Regions from separate parts of the Polaromonas sp. P1_F2 genome, predicted to be linked through region 3. Evidence: predicted binding sites of a transcription regulator. Region 3 holds the regulator's gene; each other region holds the start of a gene.
The links. The regulator LexA, encoded in region 3, represses DNA repair genes until DNA is damaged. The targets are predictions, from matches to a motif close to ACTGTATNNNNATACAGT.
Positions count from the first base shown of each region.

Region 1: the regulator LexA is predicted to act here: its motif matches at 5,708-5,725, upstream of AC1D0O_RS14500 (DNA topoisomerase IV subunit B).
Region 2: the regulator LexA is predicted to act here: its motif matches at 2,087-2,104, upstream of imuA (translesion DNA synthesis-associated protein ImuA).
Region 4: the regulator LexA is predicted to act here: its motif matches at 4,478-4,495, upstream of AC1D0O_RS14320 (PA0069 family radical SAM protein).

Region 1 is NZ_JBFUBN010000006.1:257,274-265,039, reverse strand. It holds gene AC1D0O_RS14530 (MBL fold metallo-hydrolase) at 1-575, opposite strand, end outside; gene bamC (outer membrane protein assembly factor BamC) at 621-1,769, opposite strand; gene dapA (4-hydroxy-tetrahydrodipicolinate synthase) at 1,801-2,685, opposite strand; gene AC1D0O_RS14515 (class I SAM-dependent methyltransferase) at 2,787-3,365, opposite strand; gene AC1D0O_RS14510 (SDR family oxidoreductase) at 3,367-4,179, opposite strand; gene AC1D0O_RS14505 (MFS transporter) at 4,362-5,582, opposite strand; gene AC1D0O_RS14500 (DNA topoisomerase IV subunit B) at 5,772-7,742, shown strand; gene AC1D0O_RS14495 (lytic transglycosylase domain-containing protein) at 7,742-7,766, shown strand, end outside.
Region 2 is NZ_JBFUBN010000001.1:210,059-217,824, forward strand. It holds gene AC1D0O_RS01055 (disulfide bond formation protein B) at 198-704, shown strand; gene AC1D0O_RS01060 (hypothetical protein) at 774-1,034, opposite strand; gene AC1D0O_RS01065 (SDR family oxidoreductase) at 1,165-1,914, opposite strand; gene imuA (translesion DNA synthesis-associated protein ImuA) at 2,131-2,955, shown strand; gene AC1D0O_RS01075 (Y-family DNA polymerase) at 2,915-4,354, shown strand; gene AC1D0O_RS01080 (error-prone DNA polymerase) at 4,365-7,538, shown strand; gene AC1D0O_RS01085 (phosphoribosyltransferase) at 7,560-7,766, opposite strand, start outside.
Region 3 is NZ_JBFUBN010000001.1:513,442-521,207, forward strand. It holds gene AC1D0O_RS02535 (M14 family zinc carboxypeptidase) at 1-1,068, opposite strand, end outside; gene AC1D0O_RS02540 (asparaginase) at 1,140-2,090, opposite strand; gene lexA (transcriptional repressor LexA) at 2,223-2,927, shown strand; gene AC1D0O_RS02550 (hypothetical protein) at 3,060-3,431, shown strand; gene AC1D0O_RS02555 (D-2-hydroxyacid dehydrogenase family protein) at 3,619-4,626, shown strand; gene AC1D0O_RS02560 (type IV pilus assembly protein FimV) at 4,662-6,845, opposite strand; gene AC1D0O_RS02565 (3-hydroxyacyl-CoA dehydrogenase) at 6,768-7,766, shown strand, end outside.
Region 4 is NZ_JBFUBN010000006.1:210,414-218,179, forward strand. It holds gene AC1D0O_RS14300 (phosphoethanolamine transferase) at 1-1,048, shown strand, start outside; gene AC1D0O_RS14305 (transporter substrate-binding domain-containing protein) at 1,177-1,959, shown strand; gene AC1D0O_RS14310 (amino acid ABC transporter permease) at 2,059-2,727, shown strand; gene AC1D0O_RS14315 (GNAT family N-acetyltransferase) at 2,874-3,305, opposite strand; gene AC1D0O_RS14320 (PA0069 family radical SAM protein) at 3,356-4,444, opposite strand; gene AC1D0O_RS14325 (hypothetical protein) at 4,581-4,847, shown strand; gene AC1D0O_RS14330 (DOPA 4,5-dioxygenase family protein) at 4,886-5,233, shown strand; gene AC1D0O_RS14335 (acyltransferase family protein) at 5,250-6,329, opposite strand; gene AC1D0O_RS14340 (NAD(P)H-dependent flavin oxidoreductase) at 6,349-7,311, opposite strand; gene AC1D0O_RS14345 (acyl-CoA dehydrogenase) at 7,397-7,766, opposite strand, start outside.

The DNA.
Region 1 (7,766 bases), on a different contig from region 3:
TGGCCGTACTGGCCGCCCACGCGCCGCTTTAAAAAAGGCGGATACGACGATTGCGCCAGCATTTCGGTGTCATGGTTGCACTCCAGCATCAGGGCGTCGCATGCCATGAGGTGCGACATGACATGCGCCGTGGCGTGGCCCAGGTCGGTCAGGATGCCCAGCTTGGCCGAGCCGTCGGTGCAGCTGAGCTGCAAGGGCTCCCTGGCATCGTGGGGCACCGTGAAAGGCGTCAGTTGCAGGCCTCCCACTTCGATGGTTTTGCCGTCGCGCGCGATGTGCAGCAGGCCGTCAAAATCCGGCGCCCCGATGGCGGTATATGTGCCGTGGCTCATCCAGACCGGGATGCGGTAGCGCAGGGCGAGCGAGCGGGCGCAGCCGATATGGTCGCCGTGTTCATGCGTGACGAACACGGCATGTATGTCCTCAGGCTGCAGTTCGGCCTCGCCGAGCCGATAGAGCAAATGCTTGAGGCCCAGCCCGCAGTCGACGAGAACCCGCGAAGGCGCGATTCCCATTGCTTCGACGACGGCGGCATTGCCCGAACTGCCGCTGCCCAGGCTTTTGAACCTCAACATGGGCGTGGCAATTCGCGGCGTGGGCGGTCGGGCGGCAGGCCCGGATTACTTCAGGTCGTCGGCAATCACCTGCACGATGCGCTGGGCGTTTGCCGATGATTCTGCGGCGCCCTGGGCATTGAGGACGGACACCGTGGTGCTTTCGCCCTGGCTCTTGACGGCGATGCGGTATTTCAGGGGCGGCGTGGCGGCCGGCGAGCCGCTGAACAGCTTGCTGAAGAAGCCGGGTTCGGTCTTGTTGGCGACGGGTTCGACGTAGCGCACGAAGTAGGTGCCCTGGCTGCGGTCGCGATCTTCGACCGTGAAGCCCGTGCGGTCTAGCGCCAGGCCGACCCGGCGCCAGGCGCGTTCAAAGCCTTCGTCGATTTGCACGACTGGCACGTTGTTCACCGTGGCGATGCGCGAAGTCTGCTTGGCGACGCCCGCGGCCACCAGGGCCCTGGACTGCTCTTGCGTCACGCCCAGCTTGACCATCATGCGGCGCAGAAATTCAGCTTCGAGTTCCGGGTCGGCGGGACGGGGCTGCCAGACCGTGCTGTCACCCGACGCGGCGTTGCCGGTCTTTCCACCGGTGATCACTTCAATCATGCCGCGATGGCTCACGTAAATCTCGGTGCCGCCGTCGGGGCGGCGCTCCAGGCGCGTGCGGAACTTGTCGCGTTCGCCGGTGGAATACAGGCTGTCGAAGACCTTGCCCAGCGCGCTGCGGATGAAGTCCTGCGGCAGCTTGGCGCGGTTTTCCGCGAAGTCGGTTTCCATGATGCCGAGGTTTTCCTGGTCCTGCGCGAGCAGGAAACCGCTTTCAAGCCAGAAATCGCGCACAGGGCCCCAGAGTTTGTCGGCGGGCCGGTTCACGACCAGCCAGCGCTGGCTGCCCGCGCGCTCGATGCGCACGTCGCCGACAGTGGCGGCGGCCGTCTGCACAGCCTGCGTGGGCAGGCCCACCTGGTAGCTGTTGGCGGAGACCGCCGTGCCGGGTACCACATAGCGGGTGTCGCGGCTGAGCTGGGTCAGGTCGGGGGGGATGTCCAGAGAAGAGCCCTTGGCGCCGCTGGATTTGTAATCGACGCGTTCGCCGTCCATCACATCCCTGAGGGAGGAGCAGCCGGCGAGCAGGCCGAGAGCCAGCAGCGCGGATACAGCTGCGGCGCTCCGGGCTTTTGAAAATGCAGGACGTGTTGGCGATATCTTCACTTGGGTTCCCTTAAAAATCAGATCAGGCAAATCAAACCAGGCCGCAGGCGCGCAGGGCGCTTTCCACGGCCGCTTCGTTCGATGTCTCCAGCGGCGTCATCGGCAGCCGCAAGGTGCCGCCGCAAAGACCCATCCGGGCCATGGCCCATTTGACGGGAATCGGGTTGGCTTCGATAAACAGGTTTCTGTGCAGCGGCAGCAGCTTGAGCTGCAGTTCCATGGCGCGGCGGGTGTCGCCCGCCACGGCGGCCACGCACAGCTCGTGCATGAGCCGGGGCGCCACGTTGGCCGTCACGCTGACGTTGCCCTGGCCGCCGCAGAGCATGAGTGCCACGGCGGTTGGGTCGTCGCCCGAATACACCGCAAAGCCCTTGGGTACTTCCTTGATCAGCCACTGCGCGCGCTCGATGTTGCCGGTGGCTTCCTTGATGCCGACGATGCCGGGCACCTGGGCCAGGCGCAGCACGGTGGCATGCGCCATATCGGCCACGCTGCGGCCGGGCACGTTGTACAGCACGGTGGGCAGGTCGCCGACGGCTTCGGCGATCGCCTTGAAGTGCCGGTACTGGCCTTCCTGCGTGGGTTTGTTGTAATAGGGGACAACCTGCAGCTGGCAGTCGGCGCCCACCTGCTTGGCGAAGCGGGCGAGCTCGATCGCCTCGGCGGTGGAGTTGGCGCCGCAGCCGGCCATGATGGGCACGCGCTTTTTCGCTTGTTCCACCGAGACGCGGATGATTTCGCAGTGCTCTTCAACATTGACGGTCGGGGATTCGCCGGTGGTGCCGACCACGCCTATGCAGTCCGTGCCTTCGGCGATGTGCCAGTCCACCAGTTTGCGCAAGGTTGGGTAATCTACGCTGCCGTCATCATGCAAGGGTGTTGCCAGTGCAACGATGCTGCCAGTAATGGGTTTCATGCTTTGTTTGTAAACGTTCGCGGCCGGGAGCTTGGGAAGGGGACTGGCCGGAATACCGCCAGGCCGGCCCAAAACGGCCAATCCTGCATTCTACCCAGAGCCTAGGGCAGTCCATAGCGCGGCGGGGCGGGCAAACCCGCAGTTGCGGGAGCTTCGCGGACCGCGGCAATGCGCTGGACAAACCGCGGCGGGCTCTCATGGAAACCCTCCTCGAAGGCCACCACCCGCAGCCCCCGGCAGGTTTCCAGCAATTCGCCGGTGCGCAGCAAAAAATCCGGCCGGGAGGGCTTGCTCACCGTCTCATTGCCTTGCGTAAAAGTTTCGTAAATCAGCACCCCGCCGGGCGCCAGGGCGGCCAGCAGCGTGGGCAGCAGGGGGCGCCACAGGTAGTTGGTCACGACAATCGCGTCGAATTGCCGGCCCGCGAAAGGCCAGGGGCCGGCTTCAATGTCGGCCACCACGGCCTCGTGGGCGGAGGCGGGGATGGCGTCGGCGATGGCGTCCACGGCTTCCTGCGAGCGGTCCACCAGGACCACAGGGTGGTTTCGCTGGTGAAACCAGCGGGCATGGCGGCCGTAGCCGCAGGCGACGTCCAGCACCACGCCGCGCTCGCGCACCAAGTGCGACCAGCGCTGCACCCAGGCGGAGGGCTGCTCCATGCCGTGCGGAATGCTGCTCATATTAGAGGGGTTTCACGTCGTCCTTGAGCGCGGCCAGCGCCATGGACTCGACCCGGCCCGGCGCGATCAGCTTGAGCCAGCGGCCCAGCTTGCCCTTGGCCGTCATGACGACCTCGCGGTCGCGGCGCTCCATGCCTTGCAGGATCAGCCGGGCGCATTCTTCCACGCTCATCGCGTCGTCTTCTTTGAGCCCGCTGGAGCCAGCGGCCACGCCCGCCGCATTGAAGCCGCGGTGGCGGATGTGCGTGGCGACCACACCCGGGTAGGCGGTGGTCACGCTGACCCCGGCGCCCTTCATTTCGGCGCGCAGCGCCTCAAAAAATCCCACCATGGCGAATTTGGTGGCGCTGTAGGCCGTGCGGCCCGGCACGCCGATCAGCCCGGCCAGGCTGGAAACGGCCACGATGCTGCCGTGGCGCAGCTTCAGGTGGGGCAGGGCGGCGTGGGTGCACCAGACGCTGCCCCAGAGGTTGATGCGCATCAGCTGCTCATACCAGCCCAGGTCCTGGGCCTTGACGTCCTCGAATAGCGCCTGCGCCGACATGCCGGCGTTGTTGACCAGGGCGTCGATGTGCCCGAAGCGCCCGATGGTGGCATCCACCAGGTGGCGGCATTGGGCCTCGATGGACACGTCGGTCTTGACGATCAGGGTCTGCGCGCCGTGCGCGGCGCATTGGTGCGCGACCTCGTCAAGCAGCGTTTCATTGCGCGCCGCCAGCACCAGCGCGACCCCGGCGCCATGCGTTTTGGCCAGTTGCCGCGCCATTTCGGCACCTATGCCGTCGGAGGCGCCGGTGATGATGATGGTTTTCATGGTGTCCTCTTCCCGTCTTTTGGGGCGCGCGCCCGTCACTCGAAAAACCGCCGGGCAAGCCTTAAAAGCAGGCCCAGATCTGATTTGCGAGTGTGAGAAGAAATTCCGGCCGTGTGTAGAGGGCAAACACCCCCAGCGACGCGATGACCGCGAGCGCCCACAGGCCGGCTTTTTTGGCCATCTCAGGCTCCTTGCGGCACGCCGGCGCGTGCTATCGGCGCTTCGCGCACCGGCAGGTTCACCAGGGCGGCAAACACGCCGAGCGCGATGGCGATGTACCAGACGATGTCGTAGCTGCCGGTGCGGTCATATAAATAGCCGCCCAGCCAGACCCCCAGGAAGGAGCCGATCTGGTGGCTGAAGAAGATGAAGCCGCCCAGCATCGACAGATGCTGGATGCCGAAAATCTGCGCCACCACGGCGTTGGTCGGCGGGATGGTCGACAGCCACAGCAAGCCCATCAGGCTGGCGAAGATGTAGACGCTCAGCGGGCTCAGGGGCGCCGCGATGAACACGGCGATCACCACCGCGCGAGAGAGGTAAATCGTCGCCAGGATTTTCCGCTTGGCGATTTTTTGGCCCAGCGAGCCGGCGATGTAGGTGCCGAAGACATTGAACAGCCCGATCAGCGCCAGCGCATAGCTGGCCACCTGGGGCGACAGGCCCTTGTCCTTGAGGTAGCTGGGCATGTGCACGCCGATGAACACCACCTGGAAGCCGCAGACGAAGTAGCCCGCCATCAGCAGCTGGAAGCTCGGGTACTTGAAGGCTTCGCGCAGCGCCTGGGCGATGGTCTGCTCACGTTTGGCGGGCTGGCCACCGGTAAACCCGCCTTCACGCAAGCCCAGCGCCAGCGGCGCGATCAGCAGCACGGCGCCGCTGAGCACCAGCAGGGCCTCTTTCCAGCCCAGGCCGCTGATCAGCAGGCCTTCGACCGGCACCATCAGGAACTGGCCGAAGGAGCCCGCCGCCGCGGCCACGCCCATGGCCCACGAGCGTTTTTCCGCCGAAATGTTGCGGCCTATCACGCCGTAGATGACGGCATAGGTGGTGCCGGCCTGCGCGGCGCCTATCAGCACCCCGGCCGTCATGGTGAACAGGAAACCCGTAGGCGACAGCGCCATGCCCACCAGGCCCAGTCCGTACAGCAGGGCGCCGCCCACGATCACGCGGAAAGCGCCGAAGCGGTCGGCCGCCATGCCGGCGAAGATGCCGAACACGCCCCAGGACAGGTTTTGCACGGCCAGCGCGAAGGCAAAGGTTTCGCGCGTCCAGCCCTGGGCTTGGGTGATGGGCTGCAGCCACAGCCCGAAGCCGTGGCGAATGCCCATGGACAGCGTGACGATGGTGGCGCCGCAGATCAGGACCTGCAGCATGGAAAGTTTTTTGGTGTCGGTGGTCATGGGCGGTCGCCGTGAGCGGCGAAAAAGGAAAGGCCTGGGACGGCAGGAAAGCTCTCCGCCGACTGTAACGAAAATGGCGAAACACTGCCGCGCCCGCCCTTCGTTCCCGCGCCCGAATCGGGTGGACTGTATGTTTGTACAGTAACTTTCCCGGCCCGGACTACAATTGCGGCAATTCTTTCATCTGCCATGGCCGACAAACTACCCACCGAATATTCCGAAGGCTCGATCCGCGTGCTCAAGGGCCTGGAGCCCGTCAAGCAGCGCCCGGGCATGTACACCCGCACCGACAACCCCCTGCACGTCATCCAGGAAGTGCTGGACAACTCCGCCGACGAGGCCCTGGCCGGCCACGGCAAGAAGATCAAGGTCACGCTGCATACCGACGGCTCCGTCAGCGTCGACGACGACGGCCGCGGCATTCCCTTCGGCCTGCACCCGGAAGAACAGGTGCCGGTCATCGAGATCGTTTACACCCGGCTGCACGCCGGCGGCAAGTTCGACAAGGGCAAGGGCGGCGCCTACAGTTTCTCGGGCGGCCTGCACGGCGTGGGCGTCAGCGTGACGAACGCGCTGTCCAAACGGCTGGAGGTCACGTCCTACCGCGAAGGTATGGTGGCCCGCCTGGTGTTTTCGGGCGGCGACGTCATCGAAAAGCTGCACCTGCGCAAAAACGGCGAAGGCGATCGCAAGACCGGCACCACCGTGCGCGCCTGGCCCGACGCCAAATACTTCGAGTCGGCCGCGCTGCCCATGGCCGAGCTCACGCACCTGCTGCGCAGCAAGGCCGTGCTCATGCCCGGCGTCACCGTCACGCTGACCAACGAGAAGACCAAAGACACCCAGACCTGGTCTTATAAAGGCGGCCTGCGCGACTACCTGATGCAGACGCTGAACGGTGACCCCGTCATCCCGATGTTCGAAGGTGAAGGTTTTGCCGATTCCCAGCACGACAGCTTCGCCGAAGGCGAGGGCGCTCAGTGGTGCGTGGCCTTCACCGAAGACGGCCAGCCGGTGCGCGAAAGCTACGTCAACCTGATCCCCACCAGCGCCGGCGGCACCCACGAAAGCGGCCTGCGCGACGGCCTCTTCAACGCCGTCAAGAGTTTTATCGACCTGCATTCGCTATTGCCCAAGGGTGTCAAGCTGCTGCCCGAGGACGTTTTCGCCCGCGCCAGTTACGTCTTGAGCGCCAAGGTGCTGGACCCGCAGTTCCAGGGCCAGATCAAGGAGCGCCTCAATTCCCGCGACGCCGTGCGGCTGGTGTCCAGCTTTGTACGTCCGACGCTGGAACTGTGGCTCAACCAGCACGTCGACTACGGCCGCAAGCTGGCCGAACTCGCCATCAAGGCCGCGCAAACCCGCCAGAAGGCCGGCCAGAAGGTCGAAAAACGCAAGGGCTCGGGCGTGGCCGTGCTGCCCGGCAAGCTGACCGATTGCGAAAGCCGCGACCTGGCCCACAACGAAGTCTTCCTGGTCGAGGGTGATTCTGCCGGCGGCAGCGCCAAAATGGGTCGCGACAAGGAAAGCCAGGCCATCCTGCCGCTGCGCGGCAAGGTGCTCAATACCTGGGAGGTCGAGCGCGACCGCCTGTTCGCCAACACCGAAATCCATGACATCGCGGTCGCCATCGGTGTCGACCCGCACGGCCCGAACGACACGCCCGACCTCAGCGGCCTGCGCTACGGCAAGGTCTGCATCCTGAGCGATGCCGACGTCGACGGCTCCCACATCCAGGTGCTGCTGCTCACGCTGTTTTTCCGCCATTTCCCCAAATTGATTGAATCGGGTAATGTGTATGTCGCGCGGCCGCCGCTTTTCCGGGTCGATGCGCCCGCGCGGGGCAAAAAGCCGGCGTCCAAGGTCTATGCCCTTGACGAAGGCGAGTTGACCGCCATATTGGATAAATTGCGCAAGGACGGGGTGCGCGAAGGCGCCTGGAGCATCAGCCGCTTCAAGGGCCTGGGTGAAATGAGTGCGGAACAACTGTGGGAAACCACACTCAATCCGGATACCCGCCGTTTGTTGCCCGTGCAACTGGGCAACCAGGATTTCGGGCAAACCGAGAGCCTGATCACCAAACTGATGGGCAAGGGCGAAGCTGCGGCCCGCCGCGAACTGATGGAGTTGCACGGCGATGCCGTGGAGATTGATATTTGATGAAGCCTGAGACTTTTTTATCCT
Region 2 (7,766 bases), 300 kb from region 3:
TGGATCTCCGGGAGTTTGCGGTCCTGAAAATCTACGCCCGCCGGGGCGCCCCTGCTGTAGGACAAGTGCTGGCAAATGATGCTGAAGAGGCGGCGAAGATTTTGCCCCGCATGGATGCTGCAAGGGAACTTATCGGCCACCGAACGCCCGAACCCCTGGACCATTCATAATCCACCCAGAAAAAGAGGGATCCCCTGATGTTTTTGACCTATTTCGACGCCATGCCGCGCCGCCTGCTGGTGCTGGTCGCCGCGGCCTGTGTGGCCATGCTGGCTTTTGGCCTTTACCTGCAGCACGTCGTCGGGCTGGAGCCTTGCCCCATGTGCATCGTGCAGCGTTACGCGCTGGTGCTGGTGGCGGTGGTGGCGGCCGTGACCGCCATCGCCAAAAGTCGCGGCTTCCTGGTGGCCGGTTCGGGCCTGATGGTGCTGCTGGCCGGTTTCGGCGCATTTGTCGCGGCGCGCCAGAGCTTTTTGCAGTGGTACCCGCCGGAGATCGCCTCTTGCGGCCGCGATTTTTACGGAATGATCGAGACCTTCCCGCTCAAGCGCGCCATTCCCATGATCTTCAAGGGCAGCGGCGACTGCACCAAGATCGACTGGACCTTTCTGGGCGGCTCGATTGCCAACTGGTCCTTTGTCTGTTTTGTGGTGATTGCGCTTGTAGGGCTGTTGCTGGTGGCCCGCCTGCTGCGCAAGCGCTAAGTCCGGCTGCTCGCGACAAGCCTGGCTGGCGCAAGTCCTGCGATTGAGCCTGGCTTCCCGCATTCGAAGTCAGGCATCCACGACGCTGATATTGTCCTGGCTCACGGTCACGTTCAAGGTGTTGTTGCCGGGATCACGCACCTGAACCGTGATGGATATCTGCAGCGGTTGGGTGGTCTTGTAGACCGTCAAGGTCTGGTAGCCCTCAGGGACCACCTGAACCTTGCCGAATGGAACGCCGTTGACTCCCCAGCGTAGCGCCCCCACGGTCACTGCCGTCACATTTTCCTGATCTGTTCCGCCCACGATATTGACGCTGGTTGTTGGCAAAAAGTTTCCCTCAAGTTGCCAAGAGGGTGAAGCCAATTTAGGGCCGCGGGAGCGGTAAAGCCATTACAGGGCATTACGGACGTGGTTCCCGGGATGCGCTGCACACCTTGAGGAGACACGGGAGGGTGAATCAGGCGATGGTCAGCCCGCCGTCCAGGATGAACTCGCTGCCGACGGCATAGGTCGATTCATCGGAGGCCAGGAACACCACGGCCTTGGCGATCTCCACCGGTGAGCCGAAGCGGTGCAGCGGGATCACGGCCGTCAAGCCGTCCTTCATCTGCTGCAGCGCGTCGGCCGGCAGGCCCAGCTTGCCGTAGATGGGAGTCGTCACGGTGCCCGGGCTGACGGTGTTAAGCCGTATGCCGCGGGCAATCAGTTCGCCGGACAGCGTTTTGGCCAGCGAAACCAAACCGGCCTTGGTCGCCGAGTAGACGCTGGAGGCCGGCATGCCCAGGTGCGCATTCACCGAGCCGTTGAGGATGACCGAGGCCGGGTTTGCAAAAGTGCCCAGCAAGGCCTGCAGCAAAAAGAAGGGCCCTTTGAAGTTGACGGCCATGGAGCGGTCAAACGCCGCCTCGTCCCAGGCTTCAAGCGGCATGAAAACTCCGATGCCCGCGTTGATGAAGGCCACGTCGAGCTGCCCGAACGCGTCTCGCACCTGCTGGGCCAGTTTGACCTGCATCTGAAGATCGCCCGCGTCGGTTTTCGAGAAGAGGGCGTCGCCGCCGAGCTGCCGGCGTGCCTCGGCCAATGATTCGTCGCTGGACCCGGTCACCATGACCCGCGCGCCTTCCGCTAGAAACTGTCTGGCCGTTTCAAGGCCTATGCCCGAGGTGCCGCCTGTCACCAGCGCGCGCTTGTTGTGCAATCTGTTCATCAAAAATTTCCTGGAATGTGAGGTAGCAAGTACCGGTATTCCAAGCGTAGGTCTGGCCGGGGTTCAAAGCTCGCCGGTTCCGGACATGCGTTTGGCCTGGCAAATTGCTCAAGGACTCCTTTAGGCGACCCTTTTGGAGGGTAAATCTTGTGGCCGGGAGTCGAATCGATATACTGTACATAAATACAGTATTTACCCAGGTTTGACCCTCTCGCCATGCCTTCGCCAACCCCCGCAGCCCGCGCCTTGCCGGACTTCGCCAACGCCCATGTATGGCGTGCCGGCGAACTCGGCGGCGCGAGTGTGCAAACCGTCGCCACGGGATATGCTGCGCTGGACGCCGTGCTGCCCGGCGGCGGCTGGCCGCAGGGGGCCTTGATCGAACTGCTGCAGCCCCAGGCCGGCGTGCATGAATGGGGCCTGGTGGCGCCGGCCCTGGCGGCCTTGCAGTCCCGGGCCCGCGAATTGGCGGTGCTGGTGGGTGCGCCCTGGCTGCCTTTCGGCCCGGCGCTCGGCGCGCGCGCCCTGGACATGCGGCGCCTGCTGAGTATCCAGGGCAAGCCCGGCGATGCGCCTTCGCTGCTGTGGGCTACGCGCGAAGCCCTGCAATGTGCCGATGTGCACTGCGTGCTGGCCTGGCTGCCCGACGCGCGCAGCGCGCACTTGCGGCGTCTGCAGATCGCGGCGCATGCGCACCACAAGCTGCTGTTTGTCTTCCGGCCCTTGCGGGCGCAGCACGAATCCTCGCCCGCGCCGCTGCGTTTTCGGGTGGAGGGCGTGGCCGGCGAGGCGGGCATGCTGCGGGTTGATGTGTTCAAGCGGCGCGGCCCGCCGCTCGCCGCGCCGCTGCTGTTGGACACCCGACCGGCCCGGCTCGCCGCGCTGCTGGCGGCCAGCCGCGAAAGGGCGCGGCGCCAGCGCGAGGAAGCCGGTGTTCCGGCGCCTCTGTTGCTGCCTTCGCTGGTGTCGCTTCCCCTCAGTTCACCCCGGAGTCCCATCCATGCGCTGCTGGATCGCATTGCACATCTCGACCATCACTGAGCCGGGTGCCGCGGGCCGGCCAGTGCTGGACGCCGCCGCCGTGCAGCGGGCGGCGGCCAGCCTGGCGCTGGGCCTGACGCCGCGCGTGGCGCTGGTCGACGAGGCGGTGCTGATGGACGTGACGGGCAGCCTGCGCCTCTTTGGCGGTCTGGCGCGGCTGATGCAGTTGCTGGCGCAACGCCTGGCCGTCTTCTTTGATGAGAACGGGCTGCAGGCCGAGGTGCAACGCGCGCAGGGCGCGACTTCGCTGATCGCGCTGGGCCGTTTGCGCTTGCAGGAGGAGGGCGCCGCCGCCGTGAAAAAGCGTGTGGCCGAGTTGCCCATGCACACGCTGACGGCCGCCCGCCCGCACCTGGGTGTGCTCGAGCGCATAGGCTGCCGCACCTGGGACGACCTGCTGCGCCTGCCGCGCGACGGCGTGGCGCGGCGCTTCGGCGCGGAGTTGCTGCAGGCGCTGGACCGCGCCCGCGGCAGCGCGCCCGACGACTATGAATGGCTGGTACTGCCCGGGCACTTCGAGGAAAAACTCGAGCTCAATGCGCTGGTCACCCACGCCCCCGCGCTGATGGCCGGTGTGGAGCGGCTGCTGGTGCAGCTGCATGCCTGGCTGCTGGGCCGCCAGAGCGGGATTTGCGCCCTCAAAATCACCTGGCACCTGGACAAGCGCCGAGACGTGCCGCCCACCGGCCAACTCGAAGTGCGCACGGCCCAGCCCGCGCAAGACCTGCGCCATGTGGCGCGCCTTATCTCCGAACACCTGGCGCAGCAAAAACTGCCGGCGCCGGTGCACAGCCTGAGCCTGCAATCGCTGACCACCGAGCTGCTGGCCGACTCGGCCGCCGCCACCGGCAGCCTGCTGATGGAGGCGCGCAAGCAGGGCGACAGCGCGGTGGAACTGGTCGAGCGCCTGAGCGCCCGCCTGGGCGATGCGCGGGTGCAGGCCTGGCAGCCTTGCGCCGACCACCGGCCCGAACTGATGCAGCGCTGGGTGCCGGCCCGGGGCGTGATGGCATCGATCAGCGCACAGCTGAATCCTGTGCGGCCCGGCCGCAAGCGCTCCAAGGCGGGCGTGTCCCCCGAGACCAGAACCGAAGCCCTGTACCCGGCCTGGCTGCTGCCTGAGCCGATCAAGCTGGCCACCGCCGGCAATAACCCGGTCTACCAGGGCCGGCTGCGCCGCCTGGCCGGGCCGCAGCGGCTGGAGGCCGCCGAATGGCTGCTGGCCGACAGCGAGGCCGCGCGCGACGCCGGTTTGTCTGAAAAACCGTGGGCGCTGCGCGACTACTTCATCTACCGCAGCGAGCAGGGCGGCCTGCTCTGGGTTTACAGCGAGCGCCTGGGCGCCACGCCCGAAGCCGCGCGGCAGCGTGCCTGGTACCTGCACGGTTTTTTTGCCTGAGGCCGCACGCATGTCCGTCCACGCACTGCCCGATTACGCCGAGCTGCATGCGCTGAGCAACTTCAGCTTCCAGCGCGGCGCCTCGCATGCCGAGGAACTGGCCGAGCGGGCCTCCGAACTGGGCTACCAGGCGCTGGCCGTCACCGACGAATGCTCGGTCGCCGGTGTCGTGAAGGCGCATGAGGCGGCCCGGGCGCACGGGCTCAAACTGCTGCCGGGGGCGGAATTCCTGGTGCAGGCGGCTTATGCCTTCAGGCTGGTGGTACTGCCCCGCAACGCGGCGGGCTGGGGCAACCTCTGCGAGTTCATCACGGAGGCGCGCCGCGCCGGCGACGAGATCGAGAAAGGCAGTTACCGTGTCGCACTCGGCGAAACCGATTTTTCGCGCCTGGGCGATTGTGAAATCTTGCTGTCGCCTTTGCCCGATGCCATCGAGGGGGAGGCGCTTGGCGCGCACGCGGCCTGGGCTGTAGGGCTGTTCGGCCAAGGCGCCTGGCTGGCCGTGGAACTGCAGCAGGGCCTGGACGACGCGCTGCGCCTCGAGCAACTGCAGCAGGTAGCGGCGCGCACCGGCATACGCCTGGTGGCGGCCGGCAACGTGCTGATGCACAAGCGCTCGCGCAAGCCGCTGCACGACGTGATGACGGCCATCAAGCTGGGCCGGCCGGTGCATGAATGCGGCTTTGCGCTGCAGGCCAATGCCGAGGCGCATCTGCGCCCGCGCATGCGGCTGGCCGGCATTTACCCGGCCGCGCTGCTACGCGCCACGCTGGAGGTGGCGGCGCGTTGCCGGTTCAATCTTGACGAGATCCGCGACCTGTACCGCTACCCCCGGGACGACATGGTGCCGCCGGCCGAGACGCCGGCGCGCTGGCTCAGGCGGCTGACCTGGCAAGGGGCCCATACACGCTATCCGCGCGGCATCCCCCACAAGATCCGCCGGCAGCTGGGCTTCGAACTGGCGCTGATCGAAGAGCTCGAATACGAGATGTTCTTCATCACCGTGCATGACATCGTGCGCTTTGCAAGGCAAGAGGGAATCCTGTGCCAGGGCCGCGGCTCGGCAGCCAATTCGGCGGTGTGCTTTTGCCTGGGCGTCACGGCCATCAACCCGGCGGAAAGCAAGCTGCTGTTCGAGCGTTTCATCAGCCGCGAACGCCGCGAGCCGCCCGACATCGACGTGGACTTCGAGCATGAGCGGCGCGAAGAGGTCATCCAGTACATCTACGGCAAGTACGGCCACGACCGCGCCGCCATCGCCGCCACCATCATCAGCTACCGTCCGCGCAGCGCGATCCGCGACGTCGGCAAGGCGCTGGCGATGGAGCCCGAGCTGATAGACCAGTTCGCCAAAGAGCATTTCTGGTTTGACGGCAGCGAGGTGCTGGAAGAAAAAATCCGCCAGGCCGGCCTGGCGGGCAGGGAAGGGCCAGTGCTGCAGTGGCTGGACCTGTCGGCGCAGCTGATCGGCTTTCCGCGCCACCTGAGCCAGCATGTGGGCGGTTTTGTGCTCACGCAGGGCAAGCTCACGCGGCTGGTGCCGGTGCAGCCGGCCTCCATGGTGGACCGCCGCATCATCCAGTGGGACAAGGACGACCTGGAGGCCATGGGCCTGCTCAAGGTCGACGTGCTGGCGCTGGGCATGCTGTCGGCCATACGGCGCTGCCTGGCACTGGTGAACCAGACGCGCGGCACCCGGATCGAGATGCACCAGGTCAAGCCGGACGAGAAAACCTACGACATGATCTGCGAGGCCGACACGGTGGGCGTGTTCCAGATCGAGAGCCGCGCGCAGATGTCCATGTTGCCGCGGCTGCAACCGCGCAGCTACTACGACCTGGTCGTCGAGGTCGCCATCGTGCGGCCCGGCCCCATCCAGGGCGGCATGGTCCATCCCTACCTGAAGAACCGCGAAGCCCTCAGGCGGGGCGAAAAAATCGTTCCCGAATACCCGGCGCTCAACCCGGCCCTGGAGCGCACGCTGGGCATCCCGATTTTCCAGGAGCAGGTCATGCAGATCGCGATGATCGCGGCCGACTTCACGCCGGGCGAGGCCGACGACCTGCGCCGCTCCATGGCCGCCTGGAAGCGCAAGGGCGGGGTGGAGCGCTTTCACGGCCGCCTGGTGCAGGCCATGGTCAAGAACGGCTACAGCCCTGAATTCGCCGAGCGCATCTTCAGCCAGATCCTCGGCTTCGGCGACTACGGTTTTCCCGAAAGCCACGCCGCCAGCTTCGCCAAGCTGGTCTATGTGAGCTGCTGGTTCAAATGCCATGAACCGGCCTGTTTCCTGGCGGCCATGGTCAATTCACAGCCCATGGGGTTTTACACGCCGTCCCAGCTGGTGCAGGATGCCATTCGCCATCAAGTGGAAGTGCGCCCCATCGACGTGATGCACAGCCACTGGGACTGCACGCTGGAGCCGGGCGGTGTGTTGCCCAGAGGGGCCCAGCCGGCGGTGCGCCTGGGCCTGCGCCTGGTGTCCGGCCTGCGCGAAGACGCCGTGACCCGCCTGGTGGCGGCGCGGGCGCAAGCGCCTTTCTGCTCGACCGAAGACCTGGTGTCGCGCGCCGGGCTGGGCACGCTCGAAATCAACGCGCTGGCCGCCGCCGATGCCTTGCTGCGCCTGTCGGGCCACAGGCGCCAGCAGGTGTGGGATGCCTCGGCCATCAAGCCGGCGCCGCGCCTGCTCAAGTCCGTGCCCACGCATGAAACCCCGCTGGCCCTGCCCGACACGCCCGAAGGCGAGAACATCCTGTTCGACTACCAGGCCACCGGCCTCACACTGCGGCGCCACCCGGTCGCGCTGTTGCGCGAGAGGCTGGCGCGCAAGGGCCTGCTGAGCGCCAGCGAACTCAATGCCTTGCCCGACGGCGAAGAAGTGGCCGGCTGCGGCATCGTCACCGTGCGCCAGCAGCCGCAAACCGCCAAGGGCACCGTCTTCGTCACGCTGGAAGACGAAACCGGCCCGGTCAACGTGATCGTCTGGAAATCCCTGCGCGAAGCCCAGCGCGCCGAACTGCTGCATTCGCGCCTGCTGGCGGTCTATGGCGTGTGGCAGCGCAGCGAGGAAAGCGGCACCGCCAAAGGTTATGGCGCGGTGCGCAACCTGGTGGCGCACCGGCTGGAAGACCTCACGCCGCTGCTGGGGCGGCTGGGGACCTCCAGCCGCGACTTTCATTGAATGCGGTTCGGGGCTGCTTGCTCAGGAGGCGGCGTACAGCGCGTGTTCCCGGCGCGCATCGTCCAGCAACTTGTGCACTTCCTCATCCGTGGCTTGGGGGAAGTGCCGGTACCACTGGCTCACGGCGCCGAAATCTTCGGGCCGGGCCGGGCAGACGACGTCCGTAACCTGCTCCTCCAGGCTGCGGCATCCCTGCACGGAGCCGACCGGCACGGCCACCACTAGGGC
Region 3 (7,766 bases):
CTTGTCATAGGATAGGCGCTGGTAGTCGCCCAGCAGGCTGGGCGAGCGCAGCGCTGCATAACCCTTGAAGCGCAGGCGCGAGCGGCGGGTTTCATCGAGCTTCCAGCGGACAGGCCAATGCGTCCTGCCGCCCGCCGCTTGCCGGGCCTGCCGCCGCAGCGCCTGGATCTCCGGCGCATTCGCCACCGTGAAGGCCAGCGTCACGTCCAGCAGCGCGCGCATCGATTCATACCGGTCCTTGAAGGGCTTGAGCATATGGGTCTCGGGCATGAAGCCTATGGTGTGGTTCAGCGCCGCGTAGCCGGTCGAGAACCGCGGCACCTCCAGGAAATCGGCAATCCCCTGGTCCGGGCTCACGTGCACGGGATTCACATAGGGACAGGTCGGCCAGCCGCGCGCCTCCATGCCCTGGTAAATCACCGGCAGCATGCGCTCCCGCAGGAAAGCGCCCAGGCCGCCGCCCAGCTTGTCGGCCTGGGTGTGGATCAACGTCATGGTGTAGCTGTAGTCCGCGCCGTTGGAGGTGTGGGTGTCGACCATCACGTCCGGGTCCCAGGCCGCGAAGAAGCGGTTGAACAGCTGCGCGTTGAGGCTGTCGCACTTGATGAAGTCGCGGTTCAGGTCCAGGTGCAGGCTGTTGCCGCGAAAGCCGAAGGACTCAGGCCCGTCCTGGTTCACGCGGCTGGTATCGCCGCGGTTGCAGCTGCCGTCGACGTTGTAGACCGGGATGAACAGGTAGACCGTGCTGCCCAGCGCGGCCAGGCGTTCGGGCTCCAGGCACAGGTCGCGCACCAGCGCCATGCAGGCATCTATGCCTTCGGGCTCACCGGGATGGATGCCGTTGTTGTTGAAAAAGACGGCGCGCCCCGCTTGCCGGATCTGCTCGCGGTCAAACACGCCGTCGGCGCTCACGATGCCCGCGTGCAGGGGCACGCCGGCGTCGGAAACGCCAATCTGCGAAAACCGCAGGACGCCGGGGCAGCGCAGCGCCAGCGCTTCATAAAACCGGATGCAGGCATCCCAGGTCGTTGTCTGGTTCTGGTTGCCGAGTTCGTACGGGGTTTGCATGGAAGGTCGTCCGCGAGAGTCAAAGGGAATGGGGTGGAACCCGGCGCGCCAGCGCTGCCGGGCTCGGGAGATCAGGCCAGCAGTTGCAGGATCAGCTGGACCCTGGCCTTGACCGGGCTCAGGCCTTCTGAATCCGGAATTGCGTCAGCCGGGGTCGGCAGCACCCGCCCTGCAGTGCAGCGGCTGGCGCGAACGACCTTGACGCCGCCGGCTTGCGCCTTCAGCAGGGCAGCCTCCAGTTCGTGGTGCAGGCTGCCGTTGCCGGTACCAGCCACTACCAGGCCTTGCACGCCCTGCGCTTGCAAGGCCTGCACGATGGCGCCGCCGGCGCCGGCGTGGTTCATGAGGATTTCGACGCGGGGCACGGCGGTGCCGGCCAGGGCGGTAATGATTTTGGCGGCAGTTTGCGCGCGGCCCGCCTCGGCGGCGTGCGGCCAATTGCGTAACTGCCTCAGCCGCCCCTCCTCCACATAGCCGATAGGACCGGCGTCGCCCGAACTAAAAGGGTCAAGACGATAGGTATGCGCCTTCTGAACGTCCGCCGCGCTGTGGACAACGCCGGCGCACACCGCCACCACGCCCTGCGCTCCCTCGTGGCGCGCCACAGCCACTGCATCGAGCAGGTTTTGCGGCCCGTCAGGAACCAGCGCCGTGGCCGGGCGCATCGCGCAGGTCAGCACCACGGACTTGGTTGGCGCCAGCAGCGCCTGCAGGAAAAAGGCGGTTTCCTCCAGCGTATCGGTGCCGTGGGTGATGACGATGCCCTGGACGTCGGGCTGCGCGAGGTAATGGCTGACGCGCGCGGCCAGTTTGGCCCACACCGCAAAACTCATGTTCTTGCTGTCGACCTGCGCCACCTGCTCCGTCAGCACGGTGCCGGCCTGCGCCAGAGCGGGGATCGCAGCCAGCAATTCTTCGACGCCCAACTGGGCGGCGGTGTAACCGATGTTGTCCGAAACGCTGGCGGCCCGGCCGGCGATCGTGCCGCCGGTGCCCAGAATCACAATATTTTGAGGATGCATGGAAAGTGATCTTGCAATCTTTTAAAAACTGGATGAAAATACAGGTACTGGATATTAAAACAGGTCGACGGCAGGCAAACGGTTGCAGCCCTCGGTTCTGCCTTTATCTGAAGAACCATAGGAGTCCCCGCCATGAGCATCCTCGCCGATTTTCCGCATTTTCCCTCCGAAGGTCCCAAGCTCACGGCGCGCCAGCAACAAATCCTGGAACTGATCCAGAGTGCCATCGCCCGTACCGGTGCACCGCCCACCCGCGCCGAAATCGCGAACGAACTGGGTTTCAAGTCCGCCAACGCCGCCGAAGAACACCTGCAGGCGTTGGCCCGCAAAGGCGTCATCGAGCTCGTCAGCGGTACTTCACGCGGCATACGCTTGCGCGGCGACACCCTACGTTCCATCAACGAATCACGCACCAAACAGTTTTCCCTGCCGTTGCAAAGCCTGGCCCAGCTCGCCCTACCTTTGGTAGGGCGGGTTGCTGCTGGCAGCCCGATTCTCGCGCAGGAACATATCGAGCAAACCTATTATTTTGAAAGCAGCCTGTTCCAGCGCCAGCCCGATTACCTGCTCAAGGTTCGCGGCATGAGCATGCGCGACGTCGGCATCATGGACGGCGACCTGCTGGCCGTCAAACAGGCCAAGGAAGCCAAGAACGGCCAGATCGTCGTGGCCCGCCTGGGCGATGAAGTCACCGTCAAACGCTTTCGCCGCAACAAGAACCTGATCGAGCTTTTGCCCGAAAACCCCGACTTCAACATCATCGTGGTCGAGCCCGGCGAGCCGTTTGAACTCGAAGGCCTCGCCGTCGGTTTGATACGCAACACCATGCTGATGTAAGCCTTTCAATCCGGCCGCGCACCAGGTGGCGGGCGTTTGGCTGTATGGCCAACACCCTGGTGCAGCGGCCCTGCCGGCTGTAGCCGGTCCGAAATCCTGCCTGTGTAAACCTCTCTCATACAGGAGTTCATCATGGGAATCGTCAGTTTTTCACATTCACCCCTTCTGTCTCTCCTGCTGGCTCCCGTGCAGGCGCTGGCAGCCTGGTTTGTGCCTGCGCAGCAAAGCAGGTCCCATCAGTTTTCCAAATCCGTGCGCGCCCAGCGCGCGGCCGGCCAGCTGGCATTGCCTTTTTCCTCCGGTCCCGCCCCATCGCCCCGCGAAGCCACCCAAGCCGGCAAGGCAAGGCCCCGCAACCCCACGCCCAGCCGCCTGCGCATCGTGCGCGAATTCGATGCCAATGTCGGCCCGGCTTGCGCCGGCCGCATGGTCATCTCCGGCCGCATGGCCGACGTCTGTGCGGAGCTTGAGCGCATGGCCCAGCGCGAGGCCGCCTTGCAATAAAAAAGCCCCTGCCCGCCTTCGCCCTCTCTGAGGGAGGCTATTTCCCGGCTGCGTGAAGGTCAATGAGCCCGCCCGGTGCGCCACGGCAGGACTGAAATGCCTCGACAGGTTTCCTTGCGATACAAAATGCAAGCATTCGGGTAGCCCTTCCCGCGAGGAAGAAAAATCTTGCAGGCACAATATCGGCATGAATATTGTGATCCTCGACGACTACCAGGACGCAGTGCGAAAACTGAACTGCGCTGCCAAACTTGAGGCCTACCCCGCCAAGGTCTACACCAACACCGTCAAAGGCATAGGCCAGCTGTCCGTCCGGCTCAAGGATGCCGACGTCATCGTCCTTATCCGGGAACGGACCCAGCTCAACCGGCAGGTCATTGAAAAACTCCCCAAGCTCAAATTGATCGTACAGACCGGCCGTGTCGGAAGCCACGTCGACGTCGCTGCCTGCACGGAGCGCGGCATCGCGGTGGCAGAAGGCACCGGATCGCCTACTGCGCCGGCCGAACTGGCCTGGGCACTGGTCATGGCGGCCATGCGCCGCATCCCCCACTACGTGGCCCACCTCAAGCACGGGGCCTGGCAGCAGGCGGGCCTCAAGTCGGCCTCCATGCCGCCGAATTTCGGAATAGGCTCGGTCCTCAAGGGCAAGACCCTGGGCATCTGGAGCTACGGAAAAATCGGGCAGATCGTGGCCGGCTACGGCCGGGCCTTCGGCATGCGGGTCATCATCTGGGGCCGCGATGCCTCGCGTGAACGGGCCCAGGCCGATGGCTATGAGATCGCCGACAGCAAGGCCGAGTTTTTTGAACAAAGCGACGTGTTGAGCCTGCACCTGCGGCTGAACGACGAAACCCGCGGCATTGTCACGCTCGAAGACCTGTCGCGCATGAAAACCACGTCCTTGCTGGTCAATACCTCGCGTGCCGAGCTGATAGAACCCGAAGCCCTGATTGCCTCGCTCAACCGCGGCCGCCCAGGCCTGGCGGCGATCGACGTGTTTGAATCCGAGCCCATCCTGCAGGGCCATGCCCTGCTTCGCCTGGAGAACTGCATCTGCACGCCGCATATCGGTTATGTGGAGCAAGACAGTTATGAGCTCTACTTCGGCGCAGCCTTCGACAACGTGGTCAATTTCATCAAGGGCACGCCCACCAATATCGTGAACCCCGGCGCCCTGCAAGTGCGGCGCTAGGTGATGCCTTGCCCCCAAAGCGGGGGCTAAAACCGCTAGGCGTTCCGGGCCGGTGCCGCGATCGGGCTATCGAGGTCGAACTCGATGAGATTGCCGAAGTCTCCGGCTTCGGCCTCGGTGTCCATCGCTACGATGACCGGCAGCGGTTCAAGCGCGCCGCCCACGTCCTGGCTCAAGTCAATGTCCAGCCCCAGCCTCGGCGAAACGGGAGGCCGTGTCAGGTCGGGCGCCGATGCGATTTCCGTGGAAAGGTCGGCAACCACAGCGATAGGAAGCGCGGCGGCAAGCGGCGGAGGCGGCGCCTGAACCCGGGCTGACAAGGGCAGGATATTGGTCGGGCCAAAGCTGGTCGTTTGCGGCAAGGCGGCCGGCTCATCCTGGGCGGAAAGCAGCGCAGGCTCACCGCCCTTTTCTTCCGGCTGTCCAGGTCGAAAAATAAGCTTCTTGGCGATGGAGTGAAGCAGCAGCAGTTCGCGGTAAGCCGCGAGGCTGAAGACCTCGTTGCGCGAATCGGGCTTGCGGAAGATGGATTCTTCCAGGACGTCCAGCACCTTGGGCGTGGGCCACAGCGACTCGATACGCGTAAGGGCGGCCACATAGAACTCCAGGCCGTGCGTATCTATTGCATAGTCATCGAAGGCCGGCACTTGGGCATTGAACATCCGGTGGAAATCCTTGCGCAGTGCGTCATAGTCGTCCTTGCGGCCCAGGCTGTGGTAGAGATCGAACAGGTCCAGATAGACCAGCGCGCTCGTCTCCACGTTGTCCATGATGTGCAGGCGCAGGACATCCACCGCCTTGTCGGGGTGACCCAGCGAGAGGAAAAAATCCGCCTGCTGCTGGACATCAAAAAGCTCTTCGGCATTGACGATACGGGGCATGCCGCTCAAGCCGCCGAGGCTGGGGAGAAATTCCGGGCGATCAGCAAATTCAGGCGGCCTGGCTGCGGGCAGCTTGCGTGTGCTTTCGAACTGAAGCGCATCCAGGTCGAGGTCCACCGCCGGCTTGGGTGAGCGCTCCTCGTGCGCCGGCACAGTGCCGGCATGCCCGGAGGCTGGCCCGGCATCGCCCGCAAAACCGCTCTGTTCGCCATTTTTGTCCCACCAGGGACCATGGCTGAAACGCAGCGCGTGCTGCCGGTTGCGCCGCCATAGAAGGCCGGCCGTCAGCAGCGCAAACAGCAGGACAGCGCCCAGGGCATACACCAGCCAGTTGCTGTAACGCTCCTGGCGTGCCTGGTCCAGCTGGCTGCGCAGGTCCGTCACGGCCTGTTCGGTTTTGCGGCTTTGCGCCAGCATGGCGGCCACGTCGGTCTCCAGGGACTTGAGGCGCTGGCTGTCGCGGAGCATATCTTGCGGCTGGGCATTCAAAGCCTGCCACAAGGCGGCTGCGGAGGCGCGTTGCTGGGCATCGGTGGAAAGCGGCGTCAGCAGTTCCGGCGATGAACGAAGCACCGGGTCGCGTTCGATGGTGAGGTCAATCGGGGCCAGTTGCAGTCGTGCCCGCGATTGACGCACCGGCGCCGGAGGCTTGCCTGCCGCGCGGACCGGCGGTGTGGCCAGTGAAGAGGCCATCCCGGCGCGAGGTTCCGGCTTCGCCCTCGATGTCCCGGAACGGGATGGCGCCGCCGGGCGAGCCTGTACCAGGCTTGCCGCAACCGCCGCTTGCGGAAGGACCGAAAGCATCGGGGCCATGTTGTCGCCCAGCATCTCGGCCAGCAAGACGTACTTGCGTGAATTCTTTTGCTGACAGCCTTCGCGTGCATAGATCGTCACGACCGGCTCATCCAACGCCGACGTCGTGCGGATGCGGACCAGGATTTCACCAGCGCCGGAACCCGGCGAGATCGCGGTGCGTATCCTGTCAGGGAAAACCTGGCTGTCGCCGAAAAATACATCGACTGACACACAGGCGGAAGAAGGATTTTCGGCGGCATCCAGTTGTGCGGACAGGGTGACGTCCAGTGGATGCCCTACGATGGCCGCCCCGCGCATGCGTCCCAGGGACGCGGCCAGGGCGTTGGCGGCAAGCCCCAACAGCAAAGCGCCAAGCAGGCATTTCAGGAACTTCTCGGCGACTTTCATGGGGTGCGCAAATTTTGCCACGCACCTTTGCCGAATACGCTCAGCCATAATTCGGCCATGAAAGTAAATTTTGCAAATGTGGGAATAGTTGGCACCGGCGCCATGGGTCGGGGCATCGCGCAGATCGCGGCGCAAGCCGGCAGCACCGTCAAGCTGATGGACGCCCAGGCGGGCGCCGCCGAAAAGGCGCGCGAAGCCATTTGCGCCCAATGGGACAAGCTGGTCGAAAAAGGCCGGCTCGACGCAGCCGTGGCCACCGGGCACAAGGACCGGCTGCTGCTCGCCGGCACGCTGCCCGACCTGGCGGGCTGCGACCTTGTCGTCGAAGCCATCGTGGAACGCCTGGACGTCAAGCGCGCGCTGTTCGCCGAACTCGAAGCCCTGGTGCCCGCGAGCACCGTGCTGGCCAGCAATACCTCATCGCTTTCAGTGACGGCCATCGCGGCGGCGCTCAAACACCCCGAGCGCCTGGCCGGTTTTCATTTCTTCAACCCGGTTCCGCTGATGAAAGTGGTGGAAGTGATAGCGGGCCTGAAGACCAGCCCCGCGGTCTGCGAGGGCCTGAGCCAATACGCGCGGCAGATGGGCCATACGCCCGTGCAGGCGCAAGATACGCCCGGCTTCATCGTCAACCACGCCGGCCGGGGCTTTGGTACCGAGGCACTGCGCATCGTCAGCGAAGGCATTGCCGATTTCGCCACCATAGACCGCATCCTGCGCGACCAGGCCGGCTTCAAGCTGGGCCCTTTCGAGCTGATGGACCTGACCGCGCTCGACGTCTCCCATCCTGTGATGGAGTCGATTTACCACCAGTACTATGAAGAAGCCCGTTACCGCCCCAGCGTGATCACGGCGCAGCGCCTGGCCGGCGGCATGCTGGGCCGCAAGACCGGCGAAGGCTTTTACCGCTATGTGGATGGCGCCATGCAGGTGCCGCCGGAGCCCCCCGTTCCCCAGGTTGCCGAACTTCCGCCGGTCTGGGTCTCGCCGCGTGCGTCGCGGCGCTCGGAACTGCTGCAGCTCCTCAAGAACCTGGGCGCCAAGCTCGAGACCGGC
Region 4 (7,766 bases), on a different contig from region 3:
GCTGGGCTCCATCGCGGCCAAGCCCTTCCAGCGCGACGAGTCCGTTGTGCTGCCGCTGGGCGAGGACGCGAAGCTGGGCGCCACCTACACGGCGCAAAACAAACCACCGCTGCTGCTGCTGGTGCTGGGCGAGACGGCGCGCAGCGGCAACTTTTCCCTCAACGGCTACAGCCGGCCCACCAACCCGCTGCTGGCCAAAGAAAACGTCGCGAGCCAGCGCAATGCCTGGTCCTGCGGCACCAGCACGGCGGCCTCGGTGCCCTGCATGTTCTCCAACTTCGGGCGCGAGGCCTACGACGCGCGGCCCGCCAATTACGAGGGCCTGCTCGACGTGTTGCAGCGCGCCGGCCTGGCCGTGCTCTGGATAGACAACCAGTCGGGCTGCAAGGGCGTGTGCGACCGCGTGCCCAGCGTCAACACGGTGCAGCTCAAGGTACCCGGCCTGTGCGACAGCGGTGAATGTTTTGACGAGGTGATGCTGCACGGCATCAACGAGCGCATCGCCGCGCTGCCGGCCGAGCGGCGCGCCAAAGGCGTGGTCGTGGTGATGCACCAGATGGGCGGCCACGGCCCGGCCTATTTCAAACGCTCACCGCAGGCCTCCAAAAAATTTCTGCCCGAGTGCACCGACAACGCGCTGCAAAGCTGCAGCCGTGAAGGCCTGCTCAATGCCTATGACAACAGCATCGTCTACACCGACCAGTTGCTGGCCTCGTCCATCCAGTGGCTCAAGGCACAGGAAGCGCACAGCGCACCCGCCCTGCTCTACCTGGCCGACCACGGCGAATCACTGGGCGAGAACAACCTCTACCTGCACGGCATGCCCTACGGCATCGCGCCCGACGTGCAAAAGCGTGTGCCCTGGATCACCTGGCTGTCGCCCGGCTTCGAGCAGCGCGGCAAGCTGACGACAGCCTGCCTCAAGCAGCAGCTCGATGCGCCCGTGAGCCACGACAACTACTTCCACTCGGTGCTGGGCCTGATGAATGTGCAGACCGGCGTCTACAAGCCCGCGCTCGACATCTACGCGCGCTGCGCCAAGCCCTGAACCCTGAGTCCGCCGGGAGCACCCGGATGCCACGTAGGGCTTTTTTGGGGCGGCATGCACCAGCATGGCGAACGGATTTAATATTCGACCTGCATCTCAATAACAACTCTCTTATGCAAGGGCTGAATATGAATATCCGCAAGGCTCTGGCCTCCACGCTCCTTCTCACACTCGCTTTCAGCGCCAGCGCCGCCGACCTGCTGGACACCGTCAAGCAGCGCGGCACGCTCAAGGTGGCACTCGAAGGCACCTACCCTCCGTTCAATTACAAGGAAGGCGGCCAGCTCGCCGGTTTTGAAGTGGAACTGGCCAATGCCCTGGCGCAAAAGCTCGGCGTGAAGGCCGAATTTTCGACCAGCGAATGGAGCGCCATCCTGGCGGGCCTGCAAGCCGGTAAATACGACGTGGTCATCAACCAGGTCGGCATCACCGACAAGCGCAAGGAGACCTTTGATTTCTCCGAGCCCTATACCATCTCGGCCCCGCAGCTGATCATCCGCAAGGATGAAAAACGCGAATTCAAGTCGCTGGCCGACCTCAAGGGCAAGAAGCTGGGCCTGGGCCAGGGCACCAACTACGCCGACATCGCCAAAAAAGTCGGCGGCATCGACGTCAAGACCTATCCCGGCGCGCAAGAGTATCTGCAGGACCTGGCCCTGGGCCGCATCGACGCGGCGCTCAACGACAGCCTGCTGATTCCCTACATCGTCAAGCAGACCAAGCTGCCGCTCAAGCCCGGCGCGCCTGTCGGCGAACTCGAAAAATCCGGCATCCCCTTCGTCAAGAACAACCCCAAGTTCAAGGCCGCCCTCGACAAGGCGCTGGCCGACCTGCAGGCCGACGGCAGCTTCGCCAAAATCTCCACCAAGTGGTTTGACCGCGACGTGAGCAAGCCGCCTGTCGCAAAGTAACTCAGGCAATCGAAGTAACATTCGACCAGCCGCGCGCCATCCTTCGGCGCCTGAAACAACCCCGGCTCTCTGCCGGGGTTTTTATTTGTGGAGACCCTTATGGACCTGTCCGGCTTGACCTCCCTGTTGCGCGATGCCTTGCCGCTGATGCTCAAAGGCGCGGCGTGGACGCTGCTGCTGGCGGTGGCGTCTGTTTTCTTCGGCGCCATCATCGGCACTGTTGTGGCCGTCACGCGGCTGGCCAAGGTGCCCGGGCTGTCGCAGCTCGCCGCACTGTACGTCAGCTGCATGCGCGGCACGCCGCTGCTGGTGCAGCTCTTTGTCATCTACTTCGGCTTGCCCAGCATAGGCATACAGTTCGACCCCATCAGCGCCGGCATCCTGGGCCTGAGCCTCAACGTCGGCGCCTACCTGTCTGAAACGATACGCGGCGCCATCAACGGCGTGGAACACGGCCAGTGGAACGCGGCCCGCAGCCTGGGCCTCACGCAGGCGCAGACCCTGCGTTACGTGATCGGCCCGCAAGCCCTGAGGCTGGCCGTGCCCAGCCTGTCCAACAGCCTGATCAGCCTGATCAAGGACACCTCGCTGGTCTCGGTGATCGCCGTCGGCGAGCTGATGCTGGCGACCAAGGAAGTGATCGCCACCACCTTCCAGCCCTTTCCGCTTTACCTGGCGGCGGCGGGGATTTATTGGGCCATGAGTGCGTCGTTTGAGACGCTGCAGAAGAAACTCGAGATACGCTTGAACCGCAGCTACTTGCGTTAGGTTTGTTCCCCTCTCTCCGGTTTGTCCCCTCTCCCCCTGGGAGAGGGTTAGGGTGAGGGCCAGCGGCCTTAGCAAGCCAGCGAAATATCCAGCGCCGCCAGCCCCCGTCCCTGCCTTCCCCCAGAGGGGGAAGGAGAAAAACCAATTCAGTCGCCGCCAACCAAACCGTTTTTCATCGCCTGCTCCTGGTTCGCAAAAATCGCCATCGCAGTCAGCATGCGCCGAAAGCCCAGCTTGCGATAAAACGGCTCCTTGCCGGCCACTGCATACAGAATGATCTTCTTGTGCCCCCTGGACAGGCCGACCAGCGCGGCCACAATGTCCTTGCCCAGGCCCACGCCCTGGTGGTCCGGGTGCACCGCGATGTCGCAGATGTAGGAGCAGTCCATACCGTCGGCCAGTGCGCGGCCGGCGCCTATCAGCTGCTCGCCCTCATACACAAAGCATTTGAACAGGCTGTTGGAGAACACGACTTTGAGGTCCGCCGGTTTCTTCTCGCCCAGCGGCGCGATGCGGTACAGATGCGACAAAGCATCCCAGTCCACATCGTCCGATGAATATCTCCATTCGAATGCCACGCTGAACTCCTTGAAAATCTGTTTACGTCAAAACGGCTTGCACTATACGTTCAGAACAGGCTGCCCTGCCCCGCCGCCCCCGGCGGCCTGAAGCGGCTCAAATCCAGTTCCACACGCTCGCGGTTAAAGCCCAGCCGCCTGCAGGCTTTGACAAAACGCTGGCGCACCAGGTCGGACCACAGGCCCGAGCCCTTCATGCGCGTCGCGAAATCGCTGTCGTAGTCCTTGCCGCCGCGCATTTCATGGATGTGCGCCATGATGCGCGCCGCGCGCTGCGGGTAGTGCAGCTCCAGCCACTCCTTGAAGATGGGAGCGAGCTCCCAGGGCAGGCGGATCACATGGTAGAAGGCCGAGCGCGCGCCGGCCTCCCAGGCCGCTTCCAGCACCTGTTCCATGTCTTCCGTGACAAAGGGGATGTGCGGCGCCAGGCTCACGCCGACCGGCACGCCGTGCTCCGCCAGCGTACGTATGGTGCGCAGGCGCCGGTGCGGCGCGGCGGCGCGCGGCTCCAGCTTGCGCGCCACCTCACCGTCCAGCGTGGTGATGGTCACGTAGATCGCGGCCAGCTTTGCGGCCGCCATGGGCGCGATCAGGTCCAGGTCGCGCTCCACGCCACTGGACTTGGTGACCAGGGAAAACGGCTGCCCGACTTCCTGCATCAATTCGATCACGCTGCGCGTCAGCTTGAGCTCGCGCTCTATCGGCTGGTAGCAGTCGGTCGCCGAGCCGATGTTGATCAGCTTGGGAACATAGCTGCGCTTGCCCAGGTCGGCGCGCAACACCTCGACGATGTTGCGCTTGGCGATCAGCCGCGTTTCAAAATCCAGGCCCGGCGAAAGATTCAGGTAGCTGTGCGTCGGCCGCGCGTAGCAGTAAACGCAGCCGTGCTCGCAACCACGGTAGGGATTGACCGAATAGTCGAAATGGATGTCAGGCGAATCGTTTTTGCTGATGGCGCTGCGCGCGGTTTCAAAGGTAACTTGGGTCTCAGGCCGCGGTGCCTCACCCGCGGCCTCCTCTTCCAGCGTGCCCCAGCCGTCGTCCCAGGCCTCTCGCACATCTTTCTCGAACCGGTGCGCGATGCGCGTGGCGGTGCCGCGGCCCTTGATGGCGTGGATGGGGATGATGGCGTCGGACATGCTGTTCCGTTGGAATTGGGGCGTCGAATATATACTGTATTTTTATACAGTATATTCAAGCAAAACCCCTTTTGCAAACACCATCAAGCGGAGCCCGCAATAATGGACTCAACGCCGAGTCAAGGGGAGACATTCCATGGCACACATACTCGCAAAACTCACGGGCGCCCCGATGGCCGCCGTCAAGCAGCAGTTGGAGCACGATGCGGCCGAGCATGCCGAGCAAGGCATGTACCTGGAACACCTGTGGCAGAACGCAGAAAACTCCGAAGAGGTGTTTTTTCTTTTCCAGGTGAAAGACCTGGCGCATTGCCGGCAACGCATGCGCGAAGTGCACGCGAAGGCCCGAGCTGAAAATCCCGAAGTACCCCTGCCCGAAATGACTTTTCTCGACGGCTTCTAGACAGCCATCGCTTTTATTTCTGAATGCCCATGTCCGACATGATCCAGCGCCCCGAAAACGTCCACGCCCGCTACCACGCCCACCTCTATTTCGGCCCCGACACCGTCGAGCAGGCGCGCGCGCTGGCCACCCGGGCTGGTGAGCTGTTCCATGTCGGCGTGGGCCGTGTGCATGAGCGCGAGGTCGGGCCGCACCCGCGCTGGAGTTGCCAGCTGTCGTTTGACAGCGCGGAGTTCGAACGCATCATCCCCTGGCTGGAGAGCGAGCGCAAAGGCCTCGATGTGTTTGTGCACGGGCTCACGGGCGACGACCTGGCGGACCATACGACGCACGCCTCCTGGCTGGGCGAGCCTGCGGAACTGAAGCTGGAAATGTTCCGGCGCTGAGTTCGCTCCGGCCGCATCAGCGGCTGAACAAACGCCGAAAGCGCCCCGGCGCGAAAAGCGCGGGCGCGGATTCCACCCAGCGGTACAGCGCCTGCCCCGCGAGCAATGACAGCGCGAATGCCAGCAGCATGCCCAGCACATTCGCAGCCAGTTGCGTGGGCCAGAAATGGCTGACGAGCGCATTGACCAGCAGGCAAACCGGGAAGTGGATCAGGAACACCGAGTACGAGATGCGGCCTAAATGCTGGAGCGGACGCTGCCGCAGCCCGCGCAGCAGCCAGTGGCCTTGCGCAAGGCCCGCCAGCCACACCAGGCCGAAGGCACTCGCCAGGGCCACCACAAGCCGGCCCCTGAAATCCAGCGCCAGAGCCAGTGCGCCCAGAACCGCCATGGCGGCCAGCCAATATCCGCGTCGCGTACCTGCTGCACGCGAGGCCCAGAAGGCCAGCATGCCCAGTGCGTAGGCGCCGAAAAAATACAGCGCGGTGATGTCAAAAAGCGGATTCCGGTTGAACATCAGCAATGAGAGCAGCGCAATCAGCAGCACAGCCATGACACCCGCCGACAACGCCGTGCTGCCACGCAGCGGCCGCGCGACGGCGAACACCAGCACGACCATTGCATACAGCTGCAAGTCCATCGCCACATACCAGACGCCGGCCGACAGCGCTTCCTCGCCCAACACATCCTGCAGCAACAGGCCATGGGCCAGTAGCTGGAACAGCGTGGGCGCCGCGGGCACCGAAGGATGGTCGAACCAAGGCCTGAGCAGCGCGGCCACCAGCACGCTGACGGCGAGCGCGGCCAGGTAGGGTTTGACGAGCCGCGCATATCGCCGGAAAACCAGGGGACCGGGCGCCTCGAACACGGCGACGCCCTGCGGCGCGAGCGACGCGGCGGCCAGGAAACCAGCCGCGACCAGGAAGAACTGCACCGCCATACGGCCGTAGTCGTAAAGCCAGTCCATGAGGCCGGGCGCGGATGAATACACCACGTCCGACATGGGTCCGTAAAAAGCCAGGTGGTGCCAGACGATCAACACGCAGGCCAGGCCTTTGAGGGCGTCAAGGCCCTGAAGGCGCTGGGGCGTGGTCATGGATTCGCGCGGCCGGCTGTCAGGCGCAGACGCGCTGGCGCGCATCAAGGTATTCGCGCTTGAGCTGTTCCACAAAGGCGGCGGCGCTTTGCACCTTGCTGACGGCGCCTATGCCCTGGCCGCAGCCCCAGATGTCTTTCCAGGCCTTGGACTTGCTGCCTTCGCCGCCGCCGAAGTTCATGGTCTTGACGTCGCCCTCGGGCAGGTTCTCGGGGTCCATGCCGGCCGCGCGTATAGAGGGTGCGAGGTAGTTGCCGTGCACACCGGTGAAAAGGCTGCTGTAGACGATGTCGTCGGAGTTGCCGTCGACGATGGCCTGCTTGTAGGCGTCGGTGGCGCGCGCTTCATCGGTGGCGATAAAGGCCGAGCCTATGTAGGCGAAGTCGGCGCCCATGGCCTGCGCGGCCAACACGGCGCCGCCGGTGGAGATCGCACCGGACAGCGCCAGCGGGCCGTCGAACCACTGGCGGATTTCCTGGATCAGCGCGAAGGGGCTTTTGACGCCCGCATGGCCGCCCGCGCCGGCGGCCACGGCGACCAGGCCGTCGGCGCCTTTTTCAATCGCCTTGCGCGCGAACTTGTTGTTGATGATGTCGTGCAGCACCACGCCGCCGTAGCTGTGCGCTGCCGCGTTGATGTCTTCGCGCGCGCCCAGGCTGGTGATGTAGATAGGCACCTTGTACTTCACGCACATTTCCATGTCGTGCTCCAGCCTGTCGTTGGACTTGTGCACGATCTGGTTGATGGCGAAAGGCGCGGCCGGCTTGTCGGGGTTGGCCTTGTTGTGGGCGGCCAGCGCCTCGGTGATCTCGGCCAGCCATTCGTCGAGCTGCGACGCGGGCCGCGCATTCAGCGCAGGCATGGCGCCCACCACGCCGGCCTTGCACTGCGCGATGACCAGCTTGGGATTGCTGATGATGAAAAGCGGCGAGCCGATGATGGGCAGGGGCAGCTGGTTCAATGCGCCGGGCAGTCTGGACATGGTGGCTCCGAAGTTCAGGGATTCAGGAAAACACGCTGCCCACGCGGGGCAGCTGGAGATGGAAAACCGGGAGGATCGTGCCGCCTTAGAAAGCTTCCAGCGCCAGCGCGGTCACGCTGTCGGCGCCTTCGACGATGCTGTCGCGCAGGCCGGGAGCCTTGGTCAACAGGTGGTCGGCGTAAAAACGCGCGGTCGTGATCTTGGCCTGCATGAAGGCCGTGTCAACGCCTCGCGCCATCTGCTCTTGCGCCACCAGCAGCGAACGCGCCATCTGCCAGCCGGCCACCACATTGCCTGCCAGCATGAGGTAAGGCACGCTGCCGGCGAACACCGCGTTGGGGCTGGCTTTGGTATTGCCCGCGACAAAGTCGACCACGTCGATGAAAGCTTCGCGCGCGGCCTTCAGGCGCTTGGCCACGGCCAGCGCGTCGGCGCTGCCCTGCTTCACGAGTTCT